One region of the Polycladomyces subterraneus genome, then DNA from elsewhere that is predicted to be linked to it. Evidence: riboswitches for the same ligand, from Rfam matches in the RefSeq annotation. Region 1 holds a riboswitch; each other region holds the start of a gene.
What was found. Region 1 has a riboswitch for cyclic di-AMP ahead of NWF35_RS14860 (ABC transporter ATP-binding protein). Riboswitches for the same ligand answer to the same signal wherever they lie in the genome.
Positions count from the first base shown of each region.

Region 2: it holds a riboswitch for cyclic di-AMP, as region 1 does, so the genes downstream of both, ectA (diaminobutyrate acetyltransferase) here and NWF35_RS14860 (ABC transporter ATP-binding protein) in region 1, are expected to answer to the same signal.
Region 3: it holds a riboswitch for cyclic di-AMP, as region 1 does, so the genes downstream of both, NWF35_RS12850 (APC family permease) here and NWF35_RS14860 (ABC transporter ATP-binding protein) in region 1, are expected to answer to the same signal.

Region 1 is NZ_JANRHH010000052.1:8,394-18,444, reverse strand. Features, by position in the region: gene NWF35_RS14870 (hypothetical protein) at 303-470, opposite strand; gene NWF35_RS14865 (MFS transporter) at 1,247-2,485, shown strand; cyclic di-AMP (ydaO/yuaA leader) riboswitch at 3,025-3,203, shown strand; gene NWF35_RS14860 (ABC transporter ATP-binding protein) at 3,400-4,284, shown strand; gene NWF35_RS14855 (ABC transporter permease subunit) at 4,281-5,087, shown strand; gene NWF35_RS14850 (hypothetical protein) at 5,214-5,594, shown strand; gene NWF35_RS14845 (S53 family peptidase) at 6,069-7,241, shown strand; gene NWF35_RS14840 ((2Fe-2S)-binding protein) at 7,492-7,953, opposite strand; gene NWF35_RS14835 (FAD binding domain-containing protein) at 7,958-8,791, opposite strand; gene NWF35_RS14830 (xanthine dehydrogenase family protein molybdopterin-binding subunit) at 8,778-10,051, opposite strand, start outside.
Region 2 is NZ_JANRHH010000037.1:50,586-60,636, reverse strand. Features, by position in the region: gene ehuD (ectoine/hydroxyectoine ABC transporter permease subunit EhuD) at 1-331, shown strand, start outside; gene ehuA (ectoine/hydroxyectoine ABC transporter ATP-binding protein EhuA) at 347-1,186, shown strand; cyclic di-AMP (ydaO/yuaA leader) riboswitch at 1,369-1,518, shown strand; gene ectA (diaminobutyrate acetyltransferase) at 1,957-2,475, shown strand; gene ectB (diaminobutyrate--2-oxoglutarate transaminase) at 2,520-3,773, shown strand; partial or broken gene NWF35_RS10355 (ectoine synthase) at 3,792-4,178, shown strand; gene thpD (ectoine hydroxylase) at 4,262-5,152, shown strand; gene NWF35_RS10345 (M14 family zinc carboxypeptidase) at 5,301-7,178, opposite strand; gene NWF35_RS10340 (aldo/keto reductase) at 7,651-8,478, shown strand; gene NWF35_RS10335 (hypothetical protein) at 8,812-9,150, shown strand; gene NWF35_RS10330 (ABC transporter permease) at 9,292-9,927, opposite strand; gene NWF35_RS10325 (ABC transporter ATP-binding protein) at 9,924-10,051, opposite strand, start outside.
Region 3 is NZ_JANRHH010000047.1:15,891-25,941, forward strand. Features, by position in the region: gene NWF35_RS12830 (trans-sulfuration enzyme family protein) at 1-652, shown strand, start outside; gene dcd (dCTP deaminase) at 943-1,500, shown strand; gene NWF35_RS12840 (class I SAM-dependent methyltransferase) at 1,788-1,943, shown strand; gene NWF35_RS12845 (hypothetical protein) at 2,002-2,214, shown strand; gene NWF35_RS12850 (APC family permease) at 2,262-4,088, opposite strand; cyclic di-AMP (ydaO/yuaA leader) riboswitch at 4,186-4,319, opposite strand; gene NWF35_RS12855 (hypothetical protein) at 4,489-4,788, shown strand; gene NWF35_RS12860 (ComEC/Rec2 family competence protein) at 4,834-5,772, shown strand; gene NWF35_RS12865 (RNA polymerase sigma factor) at 6,116-6,658, shown strand; gene NWF35_RS12870 (zf-HC2 domain-containing protein) at 6,655-7,353, shown strand; gene holA (DNA polymerase III subunit delta) at 7,379-8,401, shown strand; gene NWF35_RS12880 (phytoene desaturase family protein) at 8,695-9,996, opposite strand.

The DNA.
Region 1 (10,051 bases):
TGCAAGGGCATCAGATTCAATTTCGCCATTGATAGGTTAAAACAGGCGTAAAAAAGCGAAGGTAAATACCTTCGCTCATCACGCCCTGGATGAGGGCGTAAACCAGGTATTACTCCTTTACAACCCCTGGTTTTTATGGTCCTCAAAATGTTCATTGGGATGGATGATGGTTTCGCAGGCAGGGCATTGGAGAAAGCTTTGTAGATACTTTTCTTTATCAACTTGAAATACATTACCACATTGACAGGCTATGGTTACAATTTCATTGAAACGCTTTTCCAATAATTTTCCCACCTTGTTCTTTAATTCTTTGTTTCTTTAGAGGGGGGAGAATAAGATAACCGTTTGATGAAATTAACGATCCCATTTTTTGTTGGTTGATCCAAGAATTTTTCATATAAATGAAGGTAATCTGAATTATTATGTTGCTCTTCTTTGTTATCTGAATAACTTATTTGCCGATCTTCCATAGTTGTCTCCCCCTTTGTTGCGATATAGTATAGCTGATTGCCTAATTAAACACGAAAATGCTTTTTTCCTCGCTTCATTTTTGAACATTTTGTGAAATAGTTCAATATAAATATATTCAAAGGTTGTTAATGTAATTTTCGGGTACAGTCGGGTGGGGATACCACAAAAGAGTGATATGGGAAGTGTTCTTAGCACACAATAATCCATAGATCCATTCAGGAGTTAGGATTTGTAGATCCGTCTGGGATAAGCGCATAGGTCACTAGGTTGGCATGCACCAGCGAATTGATTGAGCTTGGCTATAAGGAAGTGGACTACCGTTATTGATCTGTCCCCAAATTGGAAAAGGCACTCCATATCGCGGTTCGCGATCATCTCAACCCTGAAGGGCAAAGCTGGGTTTTCCTGCTCGCTCTTTTGCCCCGGTTATCAGTTTACTGCTATATACAGTTTCGAAAAGAAAAAAGCACCTCAAGAGGGAATTTTGAAGGGCCTTCGAGGGTTTTAACGGGTTTTCTATTTATGTGTGGACAGTTTCGCAAATATTATCGAAATGTTATGTTAACTTTGGCGCGAGTCTTATGTTATACCTATATATATATAACATATAAATCCTTCGGTATTGGTCTGTGGTGTATCCAGGAACTAACGTTTGACCCCTTTGGAGGATTATTTGTTTACAATCGAAAGCTCGGTTGTCTACAATAGGGATCCGTAATTTGGCCGTGTGGCTACGAGAAGTTTATCACTATGCAACGAATAGGGGACTTATGGTATGCAACTCTCATCAACAGAAAGATTCAATGAGAAAACAGCAATATATCATATTCTGTTTTTAATTGGCCTTGTTCATTTGTTCAATGATTCCATTCAATCAGTCATCCCCGCGATCTTTCCCATCTTGAAAGATTCTATGCACCTGACCTACACGCAGATTGGCTGGATCGGTTTTTCGATCAATTTTACCGCCTCACTTTTACAACCAGTGTTTGGCTGGTATACGGACAAACGGCCGTTTCCTTATATGTTGCCGCTCGGCATGGCTTCCACCTGCTTGGGGATGTTGTGTCTGGCTTTAGCTCCGAGCTACTCGTTTGTTCTGTTGTCTGTTGTACTGGTGGGAATCGGATCTGCTGTCTTCCATCCCGAGTCCTCACGTGTTTCCTATCTGGCCGCCGGAAATCGGAGAGGGTTAGCCCAATCCATTTTTCAGGTTGGAGGGAACACGGGGCAAGCGCTCGCTCCCTTGATGACTTACTTGATTTTTATCCCGCTCGGGCAGAAAGGAGCCATTTGGTTTACACTAGTGGCGGGCATCGCCCTCGTCATCCAATTGTTTATCGCCAGATGGTATCAGGGTTACCTTCTTTCCCATCCGCGCCCTGCCAAAAAAGAAAAAACGTTTTGGGTTCAGCAGAGCGGGATGAAAAAGATGCTACTTTTCGCCATGGTTCTACTCATCTTTCTCATCTTCGTCCGGTCATGGTACATCGCCGGAATCAGCACTTACTATCAGTTCTATCTGATGGAACAGTACAAACTCTCTTTAAAACAAGCCCAACTTTATATTTTCCTCTTTTTGGTGGCTGGGGCAGTCGGTACCTTCTGCGGCGGACCGCTGGCAGACCGATTCGGCATGAAAAAGATCATCTATTTTTCCATGCTTGGTTCCGCTCCGCTCGCCCTGCTCCTGCCTTATGTAAGTGCAACATGGGCTTGTGCGATTTTATTGTTGAATGGTTTTATCCTGTTATCCAGCTTCTCCGTCACGGTGGTATATGCACAGCAGTTGTTTCCGGGAAAAATAGGAACCGTGTCCGGTTTAACCGTTGGATTTGCCTTCGGCATGGGAGCCGTCGGTTCGGTAGGGCTGGGTAAAATGATCGACGTCATGGGACTCTCGCACGTTATGCAGTGGGTCGGTTTTCTCCCGCTCCTTGGTATGCTCACTTATTTCCTCCCCTCTGACCAAAAAATAAAAGAATGGACTCTTGATGCCAAGCGGTCGGCTTAAAGACAAGTAGGACGGAAGGGCTGGGTTTTTCTGAGATAATTTTATCCTTTCGATCAACCATGACTTGGTGTATCCGGCTACTGTATGGCCCCTTTGACAGTCGCCGGGTGTAGTGCCTTGTGTAGTGCGATTGTTGGTTCGGGTGTGATGGAGCTACGATCTGTATGTATGTGGGGGTATCCTTCCCTCCCGCTTTTTTATTTGCGCTTCACTTTTGCAAGAACGGCTGATAGAAGTAGCAAACCTGCCCGGTGGCCAACCTAGATATATTTGTCTGATATTTGCTGATTTATATTTCCGGAAACGGCGAATATCCGTACACCGGGGTGAATTGGGGTGGAGTCATTTTGCTATTGGCCATGGTTTCAAAAGCTTCGGTCCGATTGAATTTGTCACAGGGAATAAACAGAAGAGAAATGGACCTCCAGGCACATGGATCGGGTGATATGGCGGTTTTTCGTTCCTTTTTGAAGAAAAATGATCCTTTACAACAGGTCGTTAGAGGAGTATGATGAGCTCACTTTAAAAAATCAATATATCCTCGTAAATCGCTGAGTCCCGCGATACGCGGGAGCGGGGGAACCAACCGCAGACTGTGGCGGATCTGTCACGGACTGCAAGGGGTGAATCCTGGGGTGGATCCGTTCCATGCCCGGGTAGGGTGACTCTCAGCCACCCGAATCCGTCAGCTAACCTCGTAAGCGTTGGGAGAGGGGGAGTGAGAATCGTGCGGGGGGCACGGCTGTTTTTGCTGTGCCGAAAAAGCCACGGGAAGACACCCTTCTCGTGGCTTTTTCTGTTGTTGAAAATGCCCCTAACATTGTCATGACGAAAAGAAGAACACTCATGATGGATGTGAGGATAATGCTCGAGTGTGGTATTGATCGCTGGGAAGACAGAGAGGAGGCTGGATCATGATCCGAATCAATGAATTGACCAAACGGTTTCCGGGTGGAAAGGGAATTTTTGATCTCACCCTTGAAGTGAATCGAGGAGAAGTATTCGGTTATCTCGGACCTAACGGAGCGGGAAAATCCACCACGATTCGCCACTTGATGGGTTTCATGAGACAGGATGAGGGCAAAGCGGAAATTGGCGGCATGGACTGTTGGAGTGAATCGGACAAGATTCAAAAAATCACCGGTTATCTCCCGGGGGAGATTGCCATGTTTGAAGGACTGAACGGTATCGGTTTCTTGGATTTGATGGCGGGACTCCATGGACAGAAGGATGACAGAAGGGATGAGCTGCTGGAGCGACTAGAGCTGGACCCCCGGGTTCCGATCCGAAAAATGTCCAAGGGAATGAAGCAAAAACTGGCCATTGTGGCCGCGTTCATGCATGATCCGGAGATCCTGATCCTGGATGAACCCACTTCCGGTTTGGATCCGCTCATGCAACGTGTGTTTGTGGAATTGATTCTGGAAGAAAAAAAGCGAGGAAAAACGATTTTTATGTCCTCCCATCTGTTTCAGGAGATCGAGCGAACGGCAGACCGGGTCGGTATCATCCGGGAAGGACGGCTGATCGCTGTGAGGTCCGTCCAGGAGTTGCTCAATGAGCAGAGAAAAGCGTTTGTTGTGACTCTGGGAAGTAAATCGGACATCGACCGATTGATTCAGACCGGGCTCAGGGTGGTTCGCCGGGGAGAAACAACGGTTGAAATCGAGGTACAAGGTGATCTGAATCCCCTGATCCGCTCTCTAAGCGATGTGGATGTCCGCCATCTGGAACACAAAGAGATGGATCTCGAAGAAGTCTTTATGCACTACTATGAACAACGGGAGGCGAAAGAATGATTAATCTCGCGCTGTACCGGGCAATGTGGCGGTTGCATGGCAAGACATTGGGAGCGATGGCGATCGGGTCGTTTTTTTATGTGCTGATGATTGTCTCCATCTATCCCTACTTTACTCCCGAATACACGAATGAATTGCTGAAGAAAATGCCGGAAGAGATGATGAAAGTGTTTGGAATTGAGGCCGGGGTACAGCGTTTAAATGATTTTATCGCCATGGAGTACCACTCCTTCATGTATCTGATTCTGCTGATGGTGTACAGCGTGGTGATCCCGACTCGGCTAGTGGCTCGGCATGTAGACCGGGGGTCCATGGCATTTCTGCTGTCAACGCCGTTGTCCCGGCCACGGCTTGTCCTGACGCAAGTCGCATTTTTCATCACGGGGCTCGGGCTTATCAACTTGTTCACTGTCCTCGGCGGGATTGCGGGAGATGCCTGGATGCTGGATCAACCTGCCCTGGATCGGTCGAACTACGTGGAACTGAATTTGGTCTGTTTCCTGTTTTTTTCTGTGATCGGTGCGTACAGCTTCCTGTTTTCGTGCTTGTTTGACGACGAAAAGAAGGCGAGTTCCTGGTCGGCGACAGTGACCATTCTGTTCTATGCCATGGACTTTGCTGGCAAGCTGGGAGAAAAACTGGATTGGCTAAGGAACTGGACGTTGTTCAGCCTGTATGAACCGGTACGTCTCGCACGGGGAGAAGAAGACATCTTGTGGACAGCGGTGGGTTTGGGCTTGACCGCGATGGTGCTGTTCCTCCTTGTGGCGATGGTTTTCCGCCGGCGCGATTTGTCATTGTGACGAGGCAGATGAGCGTGCCGGAAATAGGGGATGATACGGAAAAATCCTTAAATATACGCCCTGTCCATGACGCTTCTCTTCTTCTTCCGTATGGCAACTGTTCAACACCTTGCTAGACTGCTGGACATGAAGCCCGAGACTGTTATCTATATGATCCACACCATCAATAAAAACGAACGTGGGCGCGCAGTTGAATCCTATAAATTACGTGGTACCCATAGCCCCAAAGTTTATACTTTGGGGCCGCGTGGATGTCAGATAGTGGGGAAAACACTTGGGATTAAAGTGGAGTATTATCCGTTTTCCAAGCGACAAGGACGCCATTACTGCGGAATAAATGATATCCTTTACCGGATTGTCAAGGCGCTTGGAATCGACAACGTCATCCAGCGAGTAAAGTGGTGGAACACACGTGGAGCGAAACAGGTGATTTTCAACGAATGGGCTCAAACCCTGGCCCAGCTTGGACGACCGTGGGATGAAGAACAAGCAAAAGAAGGAATATAAGTCGATGTTGTCCCCTGATGCACGGCTGCAAATCGATGGTCGATCATACTGGATAGAGTACGACAACGACATCCAAAACAACAGGCCCGTATGCAGGATCCTGACTTCTTCTTACCAGAAATGATGTCCGCTAAAGGTATTTAGCGGAGATTTTTCCGTATTGGGGGCAACACCAAGTCATAGACAATGGCAATGACAAATAGTTAAATTTCCTCCCCAGGTCGACACAAACACAGCGGTTTTCCGCTGGGTTTGTCAATAGCCTCAAGCCACTCGAAAAGAGTGGCTCCTTGATGTGTATATCCTTTCCTCACCAAAAATGTATTCTCATCAAAATGTAAACAACTGGTGATTTTGCCGTAACATCAGCGAAACAAAGTTCTATTATTTTTTTAATAGTTTGAATATATTGTACAAGTAAGGGTGTTCAGATGGTCAGTCGATTTCTTTGCTAAGAAAAAAGGAGGCTAATGAATGCGTAGAAGTAAACATCTTTTCAGTTCCGCGTTTATGGCTACTACGTTATTGATTTCCACCTTTGCGGTCGGATTTGTCCCGTCCGTACACGCACAACCGCTGCAGTGGACCGCCCATCCCCCCATCCATTTCAAAAAAAACGCCACTCCCACCTACCAAAGCGGTTATCAACCTTCGCAAATCAAAAAAGCTTACGGGATCGATCGTCTGACTGCTACGGGGATGGGACAAACCATCGCCATTGTGGACGCTTACGGGAGTCCAACCATCCAAAATGACTTAGCCACGTTTGACGCTCAGTTCGGTTTACCCGCGGCCAACTTGCAAATCGCTTATCCTAGTGGAAAGCCCAACCGGACGGACGGTGGCTGGGCGTTGGAAACCGCCATGGATGTGGAATGGGCCCACGCTCTTGCGCCCAACGCTAAAATTCTGTTGGTTGTAGCAAAATCCGCTTCCATATCTGACCTGGTGACCGCCATTGACTACGCTTCCAATAATGGAGCACAAGTGGTCAGCAACAGCTGGGGCGGTGCTGAATTCTCTAGCGAATCCAGCTATGATTCCCACTTTCAACATCCCGGTACGATTTATCTCGCCTCATCGGGGGACAGTGGTGCAGGAACCGGATGGCCCGCGGTATCCCCCTTTGTGTTGGCAGTAGGGGGGACGTCTCTTCAGATCGATACGAGCGGCAATTACCTGAGCGAATCAGGTTGGTCTGGCTCCGGCGGTGGGACAAGCACCTATGTGGCCCGCCCGAGTTATCAGGATGGGTGGTCCAATATTGTCGGGACTCAACGCGGAAATCCGGATATCTCATTTGACGCGGACCCCTATACTGGAGTGGCTGTTTACAGTGGAACCAAATATCAAGGACAATCCGGTTGGTTCGTTGTGGGCGGTACCAGTTTGGGTTCTCCCTGCTGGGCGGCGATGCTCGCTCTAGTTGACCAAGGTAGAACCATGCCGTTATCCAGTCTGGACACGATTCAACAACTGTACCAGATTGCCGGGACAACCAACAGTTCCGGTTACACAAACAACTACCACGATGTCACGCAGGGCAGCAATGGAGGATTTACCAGCATTTCGGGATACGACCTGGTTACAGGAATCGGCAGTCCCAAAGCCGATGCGCTAATCCCCGCCTTGACACAAGCGCCTTAACCTGGGATAAAGTGGATTATCCGAGCGACTAATAATAGGGAGCTCCCTCCATTCGCATCGGGCTTCTTCTCTTTTGTGTTCGGAGTTTAGGGAAAGTAAAAAGGGAAAGTGAGAGACCGCTATTTTCAGCTGGCCAATCACTTTCCCTTTTTTTAAGACTTTAGGGAAAACCGCATGATCTCGACGCCACTTCAGTAGATGTGCGTGAAGAAACCCAAGCCCGTTTCTTTCGCCGCCTCATCAAACCATTTTATTTTGCTAACACGGATTTGACGGCTTGCTCGATTTCTATGTAGCTTGTGCAGCGGCAAATGTTCGATTCGAGCCATTCTTGAATGAGTTGATCGTCGGCGTCGGGATGCCGCTCTGTCAAAGCATAGGTATTCATAATGAACCCCGGTGTGCAATAGCCGCACTGGAATGCAAACTGTTCAACAAACGCCTGTTGGATTGGGGTGTTTTTCAGCCCTTCGATCGTCGTAATCGATTTTCCCACTGTTTCGATGGCGAGCATCATGCACGATTTGATTGGCTTGCCGTCGACCAGTACGGTACAAGCGCCGCAATCGCCGTTCAGGCAGCCGGGTTTGGTTCCAGTGAAACGAAGTTCGTTCCGGAGAACAAACAACAATGTATCGGCCTGACGGGCGAAGACGAAATGTTCCTCCCCGTTTATGTGAAGAAGCATTTCGCATTTTGTCGCTCGTTCCATTGTTTCATTCTCCTTCCAGCGCAGTGATGGTGTCGAAAAGCGTCTGTTTTAGCACGAACAGGCGGTATTCCGCTGACCCTTCGATATCATCCAAAATCGGGTGAGGAAGAGCTTGAAGGGCATCGGCAATGCGGACATCGGGCGGAAGGTGCCGCGCGTTCAGCCGCTCTTCCACCGCTTTTGAACGGAACGGAAACGGACAGACACCGCTGAAGGCGACGCGAAGCCGTTCGTCCTTTTTGATGGCGGCGACCGTGACAAGCGGATAACCGACCTCCCCTTGTTTGCGGCGCTTCGTATGAAAGTGGGGAAGCGATAAATACGATGAATCAATTTTCACTTGAACGAGAAATTCCCCATGTTCCAGACGCATGTACTGACGAAACACTTTATGAATGGAACGTTGCTTCAGGCCTTCCTTTCCGGCGATGATGACGTCGCAGTCGGCAAGCAATAAAGGAAGGACGGCTTCACGGTAAAAAATTTGTCCGCAAATGTTGCCGCCGAGCGTAATCTGGTTGCGCGCCGTTCGGTCGGCGACCTCGCTCGCCGCCTTCGTCAATAGTGGGAAAGGATTCGCTTCTTCGATTGTTGTAAGCGACAATGCCGAGCCAAGTACAAGTTGACGCGACCCCGCTTCAAGCGTACGGCACTCGGGAATTTGCTTAATGTCAATCACTGCATCGGCAAAGACGAGATGAAACCGGGAAAGCGTGATAATTTCGGTTCCACCGCCGTAATATAGGGGTTTTTGCCCGTGCCACCGCAGGCTTTCAAATAACCGGACGGCTTCTTCGATCAATGACGGTCGATAATACGTAAAGTCAAATGGAACCACGTCGCTCACCTTTTGTTCGCCAAATGAGTTCGGGAAACAGCGGCAGCTCATTGAGCGGGACTCCGGCAGCGACGGATAAGGCGTTTGCCAGTGCCGCCGGCATCCCGATGAGACCGTGCTCGCCGACACCGCGGGCCCCGTATGGCGCGTCGATTTGCGGTGTTTCCACGAATTCCACAATATATTCCGGATGCTCGCCGAACCGGATCGGTCTGTATGTCCGCAATTGCGGGTTCAATATCCGCTCATACCGGTCAAACGAAAATGTTTCGCGGCTGGCAAAGCTGAGCCCCATACTCATGGCGCCCATTGTCTGCCCGAGCGCGGCTCTTGGGTTAAGCACTTTCCCGATATCAATGACAGACACGGCTTTTATGATTTTGTACGTGTAGTCGCGTTGGTCGAATTCAATCTCCACCCCGTATGCGCACACCGTCCATTCCGGACCAGGCTTTCCCGCACCGGTTTCTTTGTCCAACGGGGTTAAATGGCGCATAATGTAGTTGCCCCGTCCGATGATTTGGCCGCCGATCGCGTTTCCGTTCGGGTACTTATAGCCGTAGGCGATGTCTTTAATCGGAATATAAATGCCAGGGTCATCGCGCAAAAACACTTTGCCGTAGCCGACCTCCAAATCTTCGATGGGCGCGTGGAGTATGCAGGAGGCAATCTTTTTTAATTGACGAATGGCATCGTCCGCCGCTTCCAGTACGGCCCGGCCCGCCATAAACGTGCCGCGGCTGGCGACCGTTTTCCAGTGCTCCGGTGTCGTTTGCGTATCGACGTCCATTTTCACGTGGATGTCGTCGATATCCATTTTCAGCTTTTCCGCGAGGATCTGCGCCAAAACGGTTTTCGTTCCTGTACCGATTTCCACCACACCGGACATCAGGTTCACGCTCCCGTCCGGATTAAACGTTATAATTGCTCCGGAACCGGCATCGGTATCGATGGTCGATGTTTTCCACCCACAGCTGATGCCTTTCGCGCGGACGGTGCGGGGATCGATTTCGATGCGCTGCCATTCGTCCCATTGAATGAGTTCGCGCAACCGCTCGATACATGCCGGCAAATTGCCGACGTTGCTTTGATTGAGTAGGACTTGGGTTGGGGTCATGTGGCCGGGACGAATCGCATTTTTCATTCGCAACTCCACCTTATCCATGTTCAGCTTTTCCGCAAGCAAATCAATCGCCCGTTCCATTGCAAAAGCCTGTTCGCAATGACCGAAACTCCGAAACGGCGAGGCGTACGGATGGT
Region 2 (10,051 bases), on a different contig from region 1:
GCCGCGCGGGCAATGGGAAGCTGCTATCGCTCTCAACTTTTCAAAAGCGCAAATGTGGATGCGGATTATTCTCCCGCAGGCCATCCGGCCGATTGTTCCCGTATTGGGAAACTATCTGATCGTGATGTTTAAAGAAACGCCACTTTTATCAGCAATCACGCTGATCGAGTTACTGGGCCAAGCGCAGATAATTGGCTCAAATTCATTCCGCTATTTGGAACCCATTACACTCGTCGGGGTATTTTTCCTCATATTGAGTTACCTTTCCTCACTCCTGGTACGCCGCTTGGAAGCATGGCTCAAACTCAATCAAAAAGGATTTATAAACTGAAGGGGAATTGAGGTTATGCGTATGAAATCCGATAGCATGAAAGTGAGTACGGTTCAAACGGAACCAATTGTTCGTTACCGCAAGGTCAGTAAGTTCTATGGCGAGACTCAAGTACTACACGAAATCGATTTCGATTTGGCACCGGCAGAAAGAGTAGCAGTCATTGGGCCGAGCGGGTCCGGCAAGACTACGTTTGCCCGTGTTTTGATGACGTTGGAAAGGCCGACGTCGGGCACGATTGAGGTTGACGGTGAGTTGCTTTGGCATAAAAAAAAGGGCGGAAAGCTTGTTCCGGCCGATGAAAAGCATCTGCATAAAGTGCGCGGCAAAATCGGAATGGTGTTTCAGCAGTTTAATCTGTTCCCGCACATGAACATTTTGCGAAATGTAACGGAGGCTCCGATCAAGGTATTGGGATTATCTAAGGAAGAAGCGATAGAGCGGGCCAAAACAATGCTGGATAAAGTAGGGTTACTGGATAAGATGGACGCTTATCCATCACAATTATCCGGCGGTCAGCAGCAGCGGGTGGCGATTGCCCGTGCGTTGGTCATGCAACCGAAGATCATGTTGTTTGACGAGGTGACGTCAGCGTTGGACCCTGAGCTTGTTGGCGAGGTCCTCGGAGTGATCAAGGAGATTGCTGCTGAAGGGAAGATGGCGATGTTGTTAATTACGCATGAAATGGGTTTTGCTCGGGAAGTGGCGAATCGGGTTGTTTTCTTTGATGAAGGACGAATTATGGAAGAAGGACCTCCTGAAAAGATTTTTGGTAATAGTCATCCGAAAAGTCCACGCTTAAGTAAGTTTTTGGGTAGTTTTGATCAGCAAACGATAGGATTGATGTCCAATTAGAGATGAATAGCAGTGGAACGAAGCGTGAAAGGGAGCATCGAACAATTAATCCGATCTGAACATAGGAGAAAGAGTATCCGGAGTGATCAACGGAATTTATCGAAGGTGAGTAATTATGGTAAATATGGTAATATAAATAAGTATAAAAATTATTAATAATTGATTATAGCGAAATGATTTTTGACAATTGAAGACCTACCTCATGTCGTTTCGATGGAAACGGGGGAACCAAGTGATTGGGGTGAATTCCGGATTTACACCGGAAGGGACGTGAAGCGCTTCTCTGCCATCCTACCCGCCAGCCAGCCTCGTTGGCTAGAGCGTGTCTGGTAAATGCTGTCCCATTGCTTTCCTGGTTCGCTCCACCTGCGCCCTCAAGGACAGGTCATGGCCGCTCCGACCCGAGCGCAGGTCCCGGGCAATGAACGCTTCGCTTTAAGACATTGCTCGCGATTTCATTCCTGCACTTTTCCGGGTCTTCGCTCACCTAGGAAAGGATTTGATCCCTCACGGATTTACCAGACACGCCCTAAAGCAGGGGTAATCCAAGGAATTTGCCGATTTTGCACCGGACTGATTTTTCCGATGCAGAGAAGGCGGATCTGAGTCTTAACCTGACCGCGTACAAAAGACGGACCGGTACAGACTTTTTCCTTGGAATTTGGTTCCTGGGAGAAAGTTTGCACCGGTATTTTTCTTTTTCAACCGGCGATGACGCGTTATACGTGAGGATATTGGCATAGCGTCGAGCCGTCGTTACTGGGGAGGAGGTGATCAATCTGGAAACCGGGTTGATGAACAAAGTGGTGCTTCGCCAACCGCAGGTAGCGGATGGAACCAGTATTTGGCGCCTGGTTAGGGATACCGGAGTGTTGGATGTCAATTCCCCTTACAGTTATCTGATGCTGTGCAAGTTCTTTTCGGATACTTGTGTGGTGGCCGAACAGGACGGACAAATCGTCGGTTACGTGTCCGCTTTTCGACCACCGGCAGACCAGCAAACCCTCTTTGTGTGGCAGGTGGCGGTGGCCGAGTCTCAACGGGGCAATGGGTTGGGAAAGGCACTCCTAAAAGCATTGATCCGTCGGGAAGCTTGCAAGAATGTCTGTTACCTTGAAGCGACCGTCTCTCCGTCGAATCTTTCATCCCAAGCTTTATTCCGGGGATTCGCACGGGATTTTTCAACTGACTGTGAAGTTTCGGAGTGTTTTCCTGCCCATCTGTTCCCAGGGGGAACTCATGAATCGGAAATGACATTCCGGATCGGACCGTTTCATTATCAAACTTAACCAGGAGTGATTTGGTGAAAGTTGCGGACGAATTGCGTTCACCGTTGAAGGTTTTTGAAGCTTTGGAATCGGAGGTTCGCAGCTACTGTCGGAGTTTTCCAACTGTGTTTACAAAAGCGAGTGGTTATCAGCTGTGGGATCGGGACGGACGGGAATATATCGACTTTTTTGCCGGTGCTGGGGCGTTAAATTACGGCCACAATAATCAACGAATCAAGGCCAAGCTGATCGACTATTTGATGGATGATGGCATTACACACAGCCTTGATATGGCGACAGAAGCAAAAGAGAGACTGCTGAAACGATTTCATGACGTCATTTTAAAGCCGCGAAAGCTTCATTATAAAGTGATGTTCCCAGGCCCGACAGGCACCAATTCGGTGGAAAGTGCGCTGAAAATAGCTCGTAAAGTAACCGGTCGGGATACGATCATGAGTTTCACCAACGCGTTTCACGGCATGACAATCGGTTCCCTTTCGATTACCGGGAACGAATCGAAGCGAAAAGGCGCTGGTATTCCCTTAACGAATTCGATCGCCATGCCGTTTGACAGCTATTTTGGCAGTGAGGCAGACACGGTCAGTTATATTGAGCGTTTTCTCGAAGATAATGGCAGCGGCATTTCTCTCCCTGCAGCCATTATCCTTGAGACCGTTCAGGGAGAAGGCGGAATCAATGTGGCCAGTTTTGACTGGCTCCGGAAAATTGAAGAACTGTGCCGACGATGGAACATCCTGTTGATTGTCGATGATGTACAGGTAGGATGTGGGCGAACGGGTCCATTTTTTAGCTTTGAACCGGCCGGCATCTATCCTGACATTGTGTGTCTGTCCAAATCAATTGGAGGATATGGCATCCCGTTGGCCTTGACCTTGATCAAACCTGAGTATGATTTATGGGATCCGGGAGAACATAACGGCACTTTTCGCGGCCATAACTTAGGTTTTGTCGCTGCAACCGAAGCACTCAGTTACTGGGAAGACGACCAGTTCAGCCAAGAAATCCTGGAAAAGGGAGAGAAAGTCAAACTCTTTCTGGAAATGCTTGCACAACACTATCCCGAGATGGAATGTGAAGTGCGAGGAAGAGGGCTTCTCCAGGGAATTGAAATCGGAGTTGACGGGTTGGCTGAAAAAATATGTGCGGCCGCGTTTGAACGGGGATTGATTATGGAAACTTCCGGTCCCAACAGTGAAGTCGTAAAAATCATGCCTCCTTTGACAATTGATGAAAAGGGGCTTGAAAAGGGACTGACCATTCTGGAAGAAAGCTTGAAGTGGTGTAAAAAGATGATGTGAAAAAGGAGACATGTAACTATGATCGTCAAACATTTGAATGACATCATCGGAACGAAAGATGATGTGGATACTGAGACGTGGAACAGCCGCCGTTTGCTTTTGAAGAAGGACGGGATGGGCTTTTCGCTGAACGATACGATTATTAAGGCGGGAACAGAAACCACCATTTGGTATAAGAATCATGTGGAAGCGGTGTACTGTATCGAGGGTGAAGGGGAAATTGAGGTTGTGAAAGATGGCACCGTTTATCCGATTCAGCCAGGAACTTTGTATGCGCTAGACGGCCATGAAAAGCACTACTTGCGGGCAAAGTCCAATATGCGGATGGTTTGTGTATTTAATCCGCCGTTGACTGGGCGAGAGGTGCATGATGAAGAAGGGGTTTATCCAATCATCGACGAGGAGTCACAGGAGAATTCACAAAAACCGTACCCCGGCGAAAGGACACAAAAGGTAGAACAACCAACTGTTCGGGGGGAGTTGGGAAAATGAGCAACATACAGGATAGGGTGATAGATCTCTATCCTTCCCGAGTCGATGACAATCCGGCGATTCTGAAGCGGAAGGATCCCGTCATTTATACGAATGATTTGGCAGAAGGTCCGCTTGATGCCGAGCAGATGAATTTTTATCAGAAAAACGGATACCTGTTCTTTGAGCGTTTCTTTTCTGAGGAAGAAGTGCGGGAATTGCGCAATGAGCTGAAAAGGCTTTGGGATACGAACCAGGATTCAGATGCGAAGGAAGTGATTCGAGAGCCCGAAAGTCGAGAAATTCGATCGATCTTTGCTGTTCACCGCAACAGCGAAATTTATAAACGGTTATCGCAAAATCAGCGGCTGACAAACATGGTCAAGCAAATTCTCGGAAGTGAAGTATACATCCATCAATCTCGAATCAATTATAAAAAGGGCTTTACAGGAAAAGAATTTTATTGGCACTCTGACTTCGAAACCTGGCATGTAGAGGACGGAATGCCTCATATGCGGGCGTTGAGCTGTTCCATCCAGTTGGAGGACAATTATCACTTTAACGGGCCATTGATGGTCATTCCGGGCTCCCACCAATATTTTATCTCTTGCGTGGGTAAGACGCCGGAAAATCATTACCAGCAGTCGCTTCGGAGACAGGAATACGGTGTACCGGACCAGGACAATTTGACTTGGTTAGTGAAAAAGCACGGCATTTCCGCGTTAACAGGTCCGGCTGGTTCGGTCGTGCTGTTCGACTGTAACCTCATGCACGGCTCCAACGGCAATATTACCCCCTTGCCGCGAAGCAATGTGTTCTTTGTTTACAACAGTGTGGAAAACAAGTTGGTGGAACCGTTCTCCGGGCAAAAACCTCGGCCAGAGTTTATTGCAAGCAGAGAACGGTAACCGGAAAAATAGCTGTGTCAACTCTTACTTGATTGACCCAACCTTCATTAGCGGACATCGAGGCCTTGTGTTTGAAGAGGTGATGTCCGCAATTTTTTTAAAGGCCGCCGTTCGAATGGCGGCCTTCTTCAGGTGAACGATCACATCATTACCATTTCTTCTCCTCCATGTACCGGTAAATTGGGAGCTTGTTCCCCGCTTCCGAACGGATGAACCCGAAGGTGACGTAGCTGTCAGTGGATTCCGGTTCCAGAGCCAAGGCAGCCAAGTTTGCCGTTGGCTGGTCCATCGGGATTACCCAGCTCCCTGCGGGAAAGTGAACTGTTTCTATGGCCGTGGCCGTTGTCACATGATGCTGCGGGTGACCTTCGTATGGCTCGTTCGATGTCTCCTTCGACAGAACGGTGTAGCTTTCCACAGACAAGACGATCTCTTTCTTCAGCCGTTGGATATTGACCCCGGCATTCCGCAATCGTTCCACGGTTTCCTCCTGGTCCGGGGACAAGAGATATGCGGTTGGGCGTTCCCGAGTGAGGACGGGCTTTCCTTTGGTGTGGCTGAACCAGCGGACAGGTACCTCCTTCACCTTGCCCTCGGCGATGTCCACCACTGGCAGGGTGCTGTCGGGGATTTCTGTCGCCTGGCTTACCACCACGATCTTGTCGTCATCCCCGACGGTGCGTCCCTTGTCGATGATCTCTTCCCGGGCTTGATCCACGAGGCGTTTAATCTCGTCAGCCGATTGGGCAGTGGTCTCCAGCAGGCTTTCATGGGTGGTCACCTGGGCGGCTACCCGGCGGGGGAAGTTTTCCCGTCCGATCCCAATGCCCCGGGTTTCCACCAGGAAGGAAAGGGAGGGTTTCAGGGCGAAGCTGTTGCGGCCGATGCGGGGTTCCGGACCACCCTCGGTCAGCTCCAATTTTCCGCCTTTTTTTGTCGCCGTGTAGTAGTCGCCGCTGGAGAACCCCTTCTCCGCTAAGGCTTTCTTGGCCTTCTCTGACATATCATCGGCAAAGCTTCGAACCTGTTTCGGGATGTTCAGGTTCTTGCCCGAGAGGATGAGAAGGTCGTGATACTTGAGGGAGCCTTCTTTACCGATGTCCTTCAGCAGCTCGGGTTTAGGGTTGTATTCGTGGGCGTCGATCGCCACTTCCGGCTGCACCCGGTTGAAGAGGGAGTGGACCGCCCGCACTTCCTGTGTGTCGAACTTTAGGTGATCCCGGTTGCCATCAAGCCCGTTCGTCATCTGGCGTTCAAAGGCGTAGGAGCCGTCGGGATTGACCCTGGGTACGATGACTACGTTAATCTTATCCAGCAGCTTCTTGCCGTAGGGACCGGCCAGCTTCTCGGCCATCACCAGCACCGCTTCCCCGGCGGCTGGTTCATTGCCGTGGATCTGTCCCTGCAGCCAGACAGTGGGCTTTTTCTTGCCGCTTCCCTTCTGAAAAAAGAGGGCAGGTATTTCCCGTCCCTCCTGGGAGTGGCCGATCACCTCCATTTCCACCCAGGGGCTCTTCGACTCCAACCCACGGAGGAAAGCCATCATCTCTTCTTGGCTGGTGAACCGTTCCTTCCCGGAGGTGAAAGCGGGGGTGTCAAACCGTTCTTCCGGATCGGGATACAGTTTCAGCACCTTGTCGGGCTGGGAATAACTCTTCCCGTAATATGGCGTCGACGGCTCCGCCTGCGCCACGGCAAGGGACGAGAAGACCAGTACCACCGCAGCGAACAGGGACAACCACTTCTTATGTGTCATCAAACCCCTCCCAGCTTTCTTGCTACTAACAAGGTGCTCTGCCTTCTCATCTTCCCCCACCAACAACTCCGGAATCTGTTCCAATGACAGCCCTAGCTTCTTCAACAGATACATCACTTTTTCTGCATTAACGTGTGGAACCCCGCGTTCGATGTTACTGACGGTTGCCGGGGAGATGTTTTCATCCGCGAAATCCTCCAGGCGCAATCCCTTGCCTTTTCTCACTTTTCGGATAATAGAACCGATTTGAATGAGGTCAAGTTCTGGCATCATTTTCTCTTCCTGTAATTTTTCTCTATATCTCAACGTGTTAATCATACTATGAATAGGTTTTGATTGGAATATGTAATTTGGACTATTTCCTTTAATTTCAGTGTAGTCAGATGAAAAAACACAAAAAATGAACTAATTTAGGATTGGATCAATGTAACGATTCAATTAGGTAAGAACAATTTTAGTTGGAGGGTGATCACGAACGAGCGGGAAATAGTATACCCGGATCGACCTTTTATCCTATTCATACTGGGTGTTTCTGTTCCATTTTTGCATCTAGAAATCTTTGGATTTATAGAGAGAAACGGACCATCCACATCGAAACCATGTGGTTGATTCCAACTATGCAAAAGTTTACACTCGTGGTGAGCGCGTTAGAGTTTCTATGGTTATGTTGTTTCTAGGCTAAGTTCACCTACATCCATTGGATCATTCGTACCAAAACATCTGGGAGGTGGAGAATTTGTCAATCAAATCGCTTTCCGATGCAGCGACCCTGTACAATGGGGTGAAGATGCCGTGGTTGGGATTGGGCGTCTGGCGGGCGCAAGAAGGTGGCGAAGTGGAGAACGCGGTGAAGACGGCGATTCGGGTTGGTTACCGCAGTATTGACACGGCGGCGATGTACGGCAATGAGGTGGGTGTGGGCAGAGCCGTCCGGGAGTCGGGTGTGCCGCGCGAGGAGTTGTTTATCACCACCAAAGTGTGGAACACTGATCAAGGCTATGATTCCACATTGGCCGCTTTTGAGGCCAGCCTCCAACGTTTGGGGATGGACTATGTCGACCTCTATCTAATCCACTGGCCGGTGGCGGGCAAGTACAAAGAGACGTGGAAAGCACTGGAGAAGATCTACCGTGATGGGCGCGCACGGGCAATCGGGGTGAGCAACTTCCAAATTCACCATCTGGAGGATCTGATGGCGGATGCCGAGATCAAGCCGATGGTCAACCAGGTGGAGTTTCATCCGCATCTGACCCAGAAGGAACTGCGTGCGTACTGTTCTCAACACGGCATTCAAGTGGAAGCATGGCGTCCGCTGATGAAGGGCGAAGTGGCCAATGTGCCGGAAATCCGCGAGTTGGCTGCCAAATACGGCAAGACACCCGCGCAGATCGTACTCCGATGGAACCTGCAACATGGGGTGGTCACCATTCCCAAGTCAGTGAAAGAGTACCGTATACGTGAGAATGCCGATGTGTTTGATTTTGAACTGTCCCAGGAGGATATGGCCAAGCTGGATGGACTGAACCGAAACCAACGTTTCGGTCCGGACCCGGACAATTTTGATTTCTAGTGTGCCTGTATTATGAATATGTTATTTAGCCGTTGGCCTAATCGAAGAGGTCAACGGCATTTTGTTTTTTCATGAAGATGGGAACAAATAATCTTGCTTAATAAAGAGTGAACTTTTCCAGTGAAGTGGCATTTGATCTTAAGCGCTGGAGTGAGAGGGAAAAAGGCCTCATCGGATCTGGGACTCAAAAAATGATGGATGTTTCGAAATAGATAATAAGAGCTGCGAAATGGCTTTTAAACGTGGTGTTACAGGGTATAAGCCGCTCAAGTTTGTAGAAAACCTTCTCTTTCCTCGAAAAACAGGAAGTGGAACCCCGAGGGTGGAAATATGGTGAAAGGAGAGGGTGAAGTGAAAGGGAGCGGAGATGTACCGATGAACAAGCGCGATTGGTTGGTCATTTTCTGCGGATCGGCGATGTTCGTGTTAATCATTGCAGGGATATTTCTTTTGGCGATTGGGTTGGTGCCTGCACTGGACCTTTATAAGCAGACGTTGGCAGGGGGTATGAAGGGAGCGCCCATGGGTATGGTGCAGTTGTTGTGGGATTCGCCGGGAAGAGTCATCTGGCAGATCGGCGCTTTGCACGTGGTGACCGGAGGCGTGGGTTTATGGTGGGTTCGCCGGGTACTGGGTGGCGATCGGAAGCAGGACAGGGATCAGTTGATGTGAACGGAAGAAAAGGCGAGACCTGCTACCACGAGGGGAACCAGCTGAGATAAGATCGGAAAGAGTAGGGAAAACGCGATGGGAAGGGAATAAACGAAATCCCCCGAACAACATGTTCGGGGGATCGTTTTCCGGTTTGCCCTTTCAGCTCTGCATGCCATGGGGAGTTACTTTCCGCTCCAACAAACGGAACATCAGATCGAATGCCATGGCCAACAAGGCGGCAGGAATGGCACCGGCCAAGATGAGATTGTTGTCGTTCATGCTCATGCCACGAACGATCAGATCACCCAATCCGCCGCCCCCGATAAAGGCGGCCAGTGCTGCCAGGCCGACAGTAAATACGGATGAGGTGCGGATGCCGGCCATGATAAACGGGAGAGAAAGCGGCAATTCCACCATCCACAGGATCTGGCGGGAGGTCATGCCCATTCCTTTGCCTGCGTCGATAACGGAGCGATCGACTCCGAGGATGCCGGTGTAGGTGTTGCGGATGATGGGCAGGAGCGCATACAGGGTCAAGGCGACGATGGCCGGTGTTTTCCCAATCCCGAACAACGGCAGCATAAAGGCCAGCAGCGCAAGACCTGGAACCGTCTGAATCAGTGCGGCCAGCCCGATAATCGGTTCCGCGATCCATCGGTAGCGGGTAAGAATGATACCCAACGGTACCGCAACCAAGATGGCGATCAGCATCGCCACACCGGACAGATAAAGATGATCGACGAAAGCCACCCAGATGTCCGTTTTTCGACTAACGATCGTTTCCCACAGACTCATACTGTCACGCTCCCTTCCGATTGATGATGTGTCCAGTCGGCCAGTCCGCGCATCATGCTGCCGCGGGTGACGACGCCGATGAGCCGTTTCCCCTCCACTACGGGTACGGCGTTTTGCTTACCGT
Region 3 (10,051 bases), on a different contig from region 1:
CACGTTTTTAAGCCCGGTCTATCAGAATCCATTGTTGTTGGGAGCAGACATCGTCATTCACAGTGCGACCAAATTCATTGGTGGACACAGTGACGTCGTGGCCGGTTTGGTGGCCGTGAAAGACCCGGACTTGGCGGAACGAATCGGTTTCCTGCAAAACGCGATCGGTGCGGTATTGGGTGTGCAGGATGCCTGGTTGGTCCTCAGGGGGATCAAAACGCTCAAAACCCGGATGGACGCTGCCACCCGTTCCGCGGAAACGATTGCTCAGGCGTTGGCGAATCACCCTGAAGTACATCGGGTGTATTACACAGGACTTCCCTCACACCCTGGCCATCGTTTGCAATGTCAACAATCCAGCGGACATGGTGCGGTCCTGTCGTTCGACGTCGGATCCGGTGAACGGGCGCGGGAAGTGCTGAGTCGCGTACGTCTGCCCATTGTGGCGGTCAGCCTGGGTGCGGTGGAAAGCATCCTCTCCTATCCGGCCAAGATGTCCCATGCTGCCATGCCCCAACATGTACGGGAGCAACATGGGATCACCGACGGATTGCTCCGGCTGTCCGTTGGATTGGAGGATGTGGAAGACCTGTTGAACGATTTGGATCAGGCATTGTCGATCCGATCGGTTTCGGTCGCTTCCAGCCGGTGATGAACCAGTTGAGGATCCATACCGTTGTGAAAAGCGAAAATACGGTAGCCATTCATACCGGTCAAGGATCACTTGACCGGCTTTTTCATTGGTTTGAGGAGGATGCCCCCAGACTTTCCTTTTTTCTGTATCAATATATGGTAGAATAGAGACATCCTGATATAATGGCTTTTGTTTTTCCGCAGTTTTCCTGCCCTGGTCTCTTTGCAATCGTTTTTGTCTGTCGTATCATATCGGTTGGAATGTACGTCGGGAATCTTTGAAATGGAAGAAAAGGAGTCGTACGGGAAATGACGATCAAATCGGACAAGTGGATTCGGAAAATGGCTTTGGAGCACGGCATGATCGAGCCGTTCATCGACCGGAATGTCGGGAAAGGGGAAGCTGTCAGTTTCGGTCTGAGCAGTTACGGCTATGATCTGCGTGTGGCAGATGAATTCAAGATATTCCATAATGCGCTGAACTCCATCATCGATCCGAAACAAATCGATTCCAACTCTTTCATCGACTTTAAGGGAGATGTTTGCATCATCCCGCCCAATTCGTTTGCATTGGCTCGGTCGGTAGAGTATTTTCGCATCCCGGAAAACGTCTTGGCGGTGTGTGTGGGCAAATCCACGTACGCTCGGTGCGGCATCATCACCAATGTGACACCGTTCGAGCCGGGATGGGAAGGACATGTTACTCTGGAAATTTCCAATACGACGCCGCTTCCCGCCAAAATCTACGCAAATGAGGGACTCTGCCAAGTACTGTTTTTCGAAAGCGATGAGGCGTGCGAGGTATCGTACCGGGCCAAACAGGGAAAATACCAACATCAACGGGGAATCACCTTGCCCAAGGTTTGATGGGGTCAATCAACACTCCTTTCATAAGAAAGGAGTGTTTCTATTTGGAAGGAATGACGTTCGCTGGCGGGGAATAAAAGTGGCAGCGATCACACATCAACAAGGGGATCAATCATGAACCGTGCTGATTTGATCAAAAAGTTCGACAAACAGGCACGTTGGTATGAAAAGAGGCGGATCCAACAGGCACAAAAAGAGTGGAGGCAAAAACTCCTTTATTCTGCACGAGGAAATTGCTGGAAGTGGCGGTGGGAGCCGGAGCCAATTTTTCTTTTTATCCACCCGGTGTGAGAATCACCGCGGTCGACTTCAGTCCAGAAATGCTGAAAAGGGCTCGGAAAGCTGCGGATGAATATGGGATTGAGGTGGCGTTTATCCAGTCCGACGTCGAAACGCTCACTTTCCGCCCGATTCCTTTGATACTGTGGTGTCCACCGTTATGATGATCCCGTCGGGGTGCTCAATCGATTCAGTCGGTGGTGCAGGAATGACGTCCTTATTTTGTTGATGGAGCATGGTCTCAGTTCCAACCTGTTTCTTTCCTTCCTGCAAAAAGCTTTGGATCCGTTGGCCTACCGCTTGGTGGGATGTCATCAGAACCGGGAAATGATGAACCTCATCTGTTCATCTGATCTGGTGGTGGAAAAGGTGGAATCCCACTGGGCGGGTGTAGTTAATCTGGTATGGGCGCGCGAAAGTGATGTGAACGAATGAAAGCCCGACCTGCCATTCGGCGCAGATCGGGCTTTTTTTTGACGGATTTATTTGCGTAAATGAAACGGTACCGTGGAGACGACCACGTCTTTTCTCAACAACAGCAGGAAACGGAGCCATAGCGCGGATTGGTTGTGCAAAAAGCGATGCCACCATCTGCGCGGGATGAATTCGGGGATCAGAACGGTAATCATGTTGTCCCCAGCTCGTTCCTGAACCAGGTCGATGAACCGCAACACGGGACCGTTGACGCTCCGGTAGCGGGAGCGGGTGACAACGAGTCGGACACCGGGATCCCACTGCTCCCACTTTTTCTCAAATTTCTCCGCATCCTCTTCGGTGAAGGCCACGTGAATGGCCACCACGTCGTCTCCGATTGTCTTGGCGTAGGCGATCGTGTTGCGAACGACGCGGCTGATGCCCCCGACAGGAATGATGATCACGTGATCTTTCTTTTCCGGTTTGTCAGCAGTAATGTCAATGCGCAGCTCTTCAGCGACAGCCTCATAGTGTTTCCGAATGTGGTAAAAGGCGAAGATGAACAGCGGAATCACCAATACTACGATCCAAGCGCCTTCGGTAAATTTGGTGACAGTGAAGATCAGCAGGACGATGAACGAGACGACCGCACCCGCGGCGTTGATCGTCAATTTGCGCATCCAGCCCGGGTTGCGCTGCTTCAACCTGCGTACCACCATTCCGGTCTGTGCCAAGGTGAACGACAGAAAGACACCGATCGCATACAAGGGGATTAATCGCTCCACATCTCCCTTAAACGCCACGATCAAAGCGATCGCGGCCAGAGCCAACACGATGATGCCGTTGGAGAAATTAAGCCGGTCTCCGCGGGAAGCAAACATCCGCGGCATAAATTTGTCCTTGGCCATGATGGAGGCCAACAGCGGAAAACCCGAAAAACTGGTGTTGGCTGCCAGGATCAGGATCAGCGCGGTTGTCCCCTGGATGTAGTAATATGGTAGCGTTCTACCGAACGTCTCTTCGGCGATCTGGGAAAGCACCGTCTCCGTCGTTTTGGGCGTGATGTGGTACAAATATGCCAGCAAGCTGGAACCACCGAACAGCACGGCCAGCAATAAGCCCAGAAGCGCCAGCGTGCGTGCCGCATTCTTCGTCTCCGGTTTTCGGAAGGTGGGAGTGGCATTGGAGATGGCTTCCACCCCGGTCAATGCGGAGCATCCGGACGAAAACGCATGCAACAACAGGAACCAACTGAGACCGGCAGGAAAGGTGTGCGTCACCGGCGGGACGTTAGCGGGAATACCATGGATCGCTACATTACCCAACCCCACGATCACCAAACCAAGCATGCCGAAGATGAACAGATAGGTGGGGAATGAGAAAATCGTGCCGGATTCACGTATCCCTCGCAAGTTGAGGAGCATGAGGAGCAGGACGAAGAAAACTGAAATCATCGTCCCATGCCTGTGTAAAGCCGGAAACGCTGAAGTGATCGCGTCTGTCCCGGCCGAAACACTGACTGCCACTGTCAGTGTATAGTCGATCAACAGCGATGCACCGGCGATCAACCCGGCAAACCAACCCAGGTTGTCCGTCGAAACGATGTATGCACCGCCCCCTCCGGGGTATTCGTAGATGATTTGCCGGTAGGAAAGGATGAGCAGTGTCAACAATCCGATAATCGCGCCGGATATGGGCAACGAATACCAAAGCGCCAGCACGCTGATCGGAGCGAGTACGAGTACTCTTAGGATCTGCTCCGTGCCGTAAGCGACCGACGACAGCGCGTCCGATGATAAGATAGGGAGCGCTTTCCAAACCGGCAGTTTTTCCTCCTGCAGTTGCTCAGTGCGAAGCGGGCGCCCGATGATCCAACGCTTCAGCGAGGTCAACATTACATTCACCTTCCCCAGATGGATTCCGTTTTTGTTGGAAACGCAAAAAAGTCATTGAAGTGCCCGCTTCAATGACTTTTGGTCATGTGAAGAAGCACACTTCCCTCTCAGCACGCTTACGAGGTTAGCTGACGGATTCGGGTCCGTGAGAGTGACCCTACCGGTGATGGCACCGGATTCACCCCAAAAATTGGTTCCCCCGTTCCTTTACGGATTCAGCGCTCGGAGTGTGAAACTGTCGGGTATTAGGTTTTGTCATGTTTAGCATTCTAATCCGTTTACCGGAACCTGTCAATCAAGAATTTTTAACCGGTCCTTAACCAATAGGCAACCGTTTTTGTCGAATCAGGAGGGTTCGTCTGCGATTGCAATCGCCGACAGAGTTGCAGATGGTTCGCGCTTGGACGAGTGGGACGCTGCTGACGGTGAAGGGTGTACGGTTGTCTCGCCCGGACCCGGCGAAAATCCTGGCGGTTTTGATGCGCGATCGTTTTATCGCCGTCAATTCGTGCATTGGATCGCGACAGCGGACGGGCTTCGCGAGGTGTCGGCGAAACCACCGCCCCCATGGCATGTATTCGCATGGTCAGACCGGATTCGGCGTAGCGGGGCTGAAATCCTGACACAAATGTATCCGGCAGAGATCTCCGGTCTGATTCGCGGATTGGTGCTGGGAGAGAGAAAAGCGGTGCCGGAATAGTCATGGATATGGTGTACGGCATACGCGGCGGCATGTGTATACGCATTGTACGCATGGACGGGCAATGCGCTTCATCCCCATCGGCATCGCTGGTGTTCGGCGGTGTTGCTTACGGGTCTGATCTGCTACTCTTATCATCCTTTTCACGGGGAGACTGAGGCGCGCATTATCTTTCTCGACGTAGGGCAGGGGGACTGCGCCGTCATCGAGACACCGCGAGGACAGGTCATCGTAGTGGACGGCGGCGGGATGGTGTCTTTTCCGCAAAAGTCATGGCAACGGCGGCAACATCCCTACGACGTGGGAGAGAAAACGTTGGTTCCGTATCTGCGTTATCGCGGCATCCGGCATATTGACTACCTCATCATGACGCACGGGGATACGGACCACATCGGAGGATTGCAGAAAGTGGTGGAACAATTCCCCGTTCGCCTCGTCCTGCGTAATCCCCACCCACCCCGTACAGCGACGGAACGGAAATTGATGCGCACTTTGATCGAACACGGTGCCCGCATCACCGCACCTTCCCCCGGAACGGCATGGACTCTGGAACCGGGGGTTACATGGCAGTTTCTCCATCCCGATCCGGCTCATCTCTCGACCGACGGGCGGACCAACAGTGATTCCATTGTTTTTTTGCTGCAGATCCAACACTTTCGATTGCTGATGACGGGGGACATCGAGCAGGAAGCGGAAGCGGACATAGTGGGAAAGTGGCGCTTTCCACCGGTAGATGTGCTGAAAGTGGCCCATCACGGAAGTCGTACATCGACAGGTGAATCATGGCTTGCGCACGTCCGGCCCGGTTTTGCCGTGATCTCGGTCGGCCGGCACAACCGGTTCGGCCATCCGGCTCCGGAAGTGATTCGCCGCTTGCAAAGCCATCGGATTCACGTGTGGCGGACAGACCGTGACGGGGCGGTGACCATCCGGATTCGTCCGGCCGGTTGGACGGCGGAGACAACATTGTCGGTGGCTAGATGACATCACATCGGATGGTTGGCCGTTGCAAACAGTCGTGTCATTGTTCTGGGGCGTGTCTGGTTATTCCGTAAGGGAGAAATGTTTTCCTATGCGAGTGATTGACCAAGCCATGTCTTAGCGAAGACTCGGGAAGCGCAGGATTGACTTGGACAGTATTCACCAGGCAAGCCCTAAAAAAGCGATCTTCTTCCTGTGAGTGTTCTTCTCGGATCGGACCGGCTTGTCCGTCTATGGTACAATGGGGAATGAATTTGCTCCCGGGAGAGCGTACCGCAGTCCGGATTCCAAGAAAATAGCAACCTTTGATACCCCAGGACCGTCTGGTAAATTAGGAGGGATAGATGTGGTCGAAGCGGAATGGGTCAAACGGGCGCAAGCCGGCGATCGCGAGACCATGATCCGGCTGCTGCGGGAAATCGAGACACCTGTCTACCGCACGGCCTATTATCTCCTGGGAAATGAGCAGGATGCGCTGGACGCGACCCAAGAAGCACTGCTGAAGATCTATCATCGGATTTCCACTTTTCAGGGGCAATCCCGCTTTGAAACTTGGGCGCAACGCATTGTGACCAACATTTGTATCGATCAGTTTCGCCGCAAATCGAAAGTGGTACCGATGCCGGAAGAGATGCAACCGGTGGATACCGAGGCGGAACAGGCAGTGCACCAATCCCATTTTCATTCGGATCTGAAAATGGCCATTTCGCAATTGCCTGATCAACAACGAACGGCTGTCGTGTTGCGCTATGTACACGACTACAGTTACCAGGAAATAGCAGAAACGATGGATTTGCCCATCAATACCGTAAAATCCCATTTATTTCGCGCGCGCAAACAATTGCAAGTGCTGTTGGCGGAATACAAGGAAGGGGGTGTCGCACGATGAGGTGTGAGGACGCGCTGGAATTGATTCAGCGGAGTTTGGACGAGGAATTGTCCGAGGCGGAACAGGAACGTCTCCAATCCCATCTGTCCGTGTGCACCAGTTGTTCGGATTTTCAATCGCGGCTGAAGCGACTGGATGAGCATTTATCTCTCCTACCCCACGTCCATCCGCCTGTCAGCGTGGTCGACCGTATCCTGCCACAGTTGGAAAAACCAATGCCGACACGTACCTTCCGCAGATGGTTCACCAAAATGGGATGGATCAGCGGGGGGATCGCTGCAGCGATCGCAATCATAATCGGTGCCATCTTCACCCAATGGGGGATACCGGAAGAGCACACGCCTCCAAAACCGCCGGTTGCGACAAACCCATCCGGTGGTACCTCAGCGAAGGACCATCCCTCCTCCGGCCAACAACCTGTTGTCGGAGCATCCGTGGAGGATACGGGAGACAAGGCCGAATGGTCGCCCCATCGGCGCTATCAGGCGGTGGTATCCGGCAACCGCGTAGAAGTGCGTACAAGAGAAGGGAAGTTGTGGTATCGCTCTTCCGCTTGGCAAAATGGAGGCAAAGCCCAACTCAGTTGGGCCGATGATCGCAAGCTGATCGTTCTGATCGTTTGGCATGGAAAAGACGGTCAAGCAAAATCGGTGTTAAAAAAATACGATGTGGTTCACAAACAAGAAGAAAAGTAGAAGGCGGAGCAGGGGGGACTGCTGAATGTACCGCACTTTGGCGCGGGAGATCATGAAGGGGCATATTGAGCCGGTTTATTTGTTATACGGCAAAGAAAGCTTTTTGATCGAAGAGATGGTTCACTTGTTGCGTAAACATGTCCTGCCTTCGGAGGATCCTTCCTTTCATGAAGTGATCCTGGACTTGGAGGAAATCCCGGTGCAACAGCTGGTGCAGGAGGCGGAAACCCCCTCATTTTTCGGTGGGCGCCGGTTGGTGATCGGTAAAAATGCATGGTTCTTGACTGCGGCCAAAGGGAAGGACAAAGTGGAGCACCAACCGGAAGAGCTCCTGCGGTATACAGAAAATCCCTTGGAATCCAATGTCATGGTATTGATCGTACCCGCTGAAAAACTGGACACACGAAAAAAAACGGTGAAAGCGTTGGAAAAAAACTGTTGCACCGTCGCTTTTCCCCCATTGGAAGAAAAGGAGTTGCCGGGCTGGGTGGCCAAACGGCTGAAACAAGCGGGTGCATCAGCCCAACCGGAAGCTGTTCGGCGGTTGATCCAGTTGACGGGGAACGATTTGCGCATGTTGGATCAGGAATGCAAGAAACTGGCCGCCTATGCCGGGAGTGAGGAGATCACGTCGGAGATGGTGGAACTGCTGGTTCCACGGACATTGGAACATGACGTATTCAAACTGGTGGATTGTGTCGCGCGGCAGAAAACGGACGAGGCGCTGTCCATCTTGTACGATTTGTTGTATCAGCGGGAGGAACCGATTCGAATCCTCGCCTTGCTGATTCGCCAGTACCGAATCATGTTGCAAGTGAAAGTGTTGGTTCAACAAGGAAAATCGGAGCGCCAGATTGCTTCCATCCTTGGGTTACACCCGTACCCGGTCAAACTGGCTGTGCGTCAAGGGGAGGCATACTCCGAGAAAGCGCTGCGCTCCTTACTGTTGGAAGCCATTGAAACTGATCAGGCCGTCAAGTCAGGAAAAATAGACAAAGTGTTGGCATTGGAACGGTTTTTGATGGCGCAAACACCGGAGCTGGTTTAATCACTTCCGAATATAATCATCTTCTGATGTCATCAGAAGATCAAGGTCACCCCAAACCGGGGGCGTAGGTGCGGGTAAAGACCGTTTTCCATGAGAGAAAAGTGTCCTCGACTAAATTGCTGCGCGTTCCAGGTTCTTCGCTCAGTAGGGCTGGGTCAGTCGTTTGACAGAAATGTGGGACCTGCTTGTCTATCAAGGGGGTCGTCGGCAAACGCCCTGAGAGTTTGCCGAAAAAAGATTGAAATAAAAAGATCCTGAGGGGGTTACCCCCCCTCAGGTTGATGGAACTCGTTCTATTGACCCATGTGTTGCTCGCCCCGATGTGCCAGGATCCGATTGGTGACGTTATAGGCCGAGCTGAAGGAAAGCTCGGATAATTGTCCCTCCCCTTGACACCAATCACCGGCAAAATATGCATTGGCGATGCTGTAGAATTTGGTCGGCATCAACCGTTGATCGTCGATGCACTTGATTTCCTGTACGGTGGCACGTTTCGAAATTCGCTTGGCTACTAATACATCTCGCCAACCCGGGAAGTGTTTGTCATAAACGGATTCGATCGTCGCCACTTTTTCATCCGCTCTGTTTTGTTCGATCTCATCCTGGGTCAGATAAGCAACGGCCTGCATCAGTTGACCGCCTTCCGGGATACATGTCTCATCGTAATAGGAGATGTCGGTGATAAATACGCGTTCCCCTTTATGGTAAATGTAAGTATAAGGGCTTTCGATCCGTTTGCTGAGACCGACATCGTATACGACAACTTGATTCGGAACGTATCGACTGTATTCTTCAAACAACGGCGCAAATCGCGTTTCGCCGAACAGGGTAAGCAATTCTTTGGGTGGAATGCAGAAAATGAAATGATCGGCGTGATAGACCGTATCTTTCCCGTGGACCGCTGTGACGCGGTTGCCTTCCGTCTCCACTTTTTGCACTTTTTCTTTGGTCAGGATCCGACCGCCGTTTTTAGTGAGAATATCCGCAAAACCATCCACAATGGATTGCCAGCCGCCCCCGATGTAGGCTACAGCGTGATGGGTGGCAAATAATCGGCTGTAATATTGGAAAAATAGCGGGGACGGTATTTTCTCTGGCTCATTGGTGAAAAAGTTGGAGGATGCAAGCGTTAACAGCAAATCGCGCAAAGGTTCCGGCTCTTTTTTCAGATATTCGCCTATCGGAACCCCGTCTTCCCCCCGTTCGATATGGGTTAGTGTTTTGATCACTTCATAGGCGAAGCGTAATTTGTTTTTGTTGTCCAGGATTTTGGTTTGAAATAGCCGTTCCAAGGTAGACGGCATCGGGGTTGTGAACGATCCCAGATCGTAATACGCTTTTTTGGGGGAGAAATCCCGCCAGTTTACCTTGAGATCCAACTCGTGTTCGTATTTACGCAAGATACTTTTGTCACGGGCGTAAATGGCATGAGCTCCAAAATTGAAATTAAACCCTTTCATCGGGATGGTGATCGCCCGACCACCCAACTTTGGTGATTTTTCCAACAGCGTGACTTCGTAACCATGGTAGGCCAAACGCGCGGCCGCGCTCAACCCTGCCAATCCACCACCGACGACAACTACTTTTTCTGACACGGATGACACACTCCTATTCTGATTGACCACGAAGATAAAGCGTTTTCCTATTCCA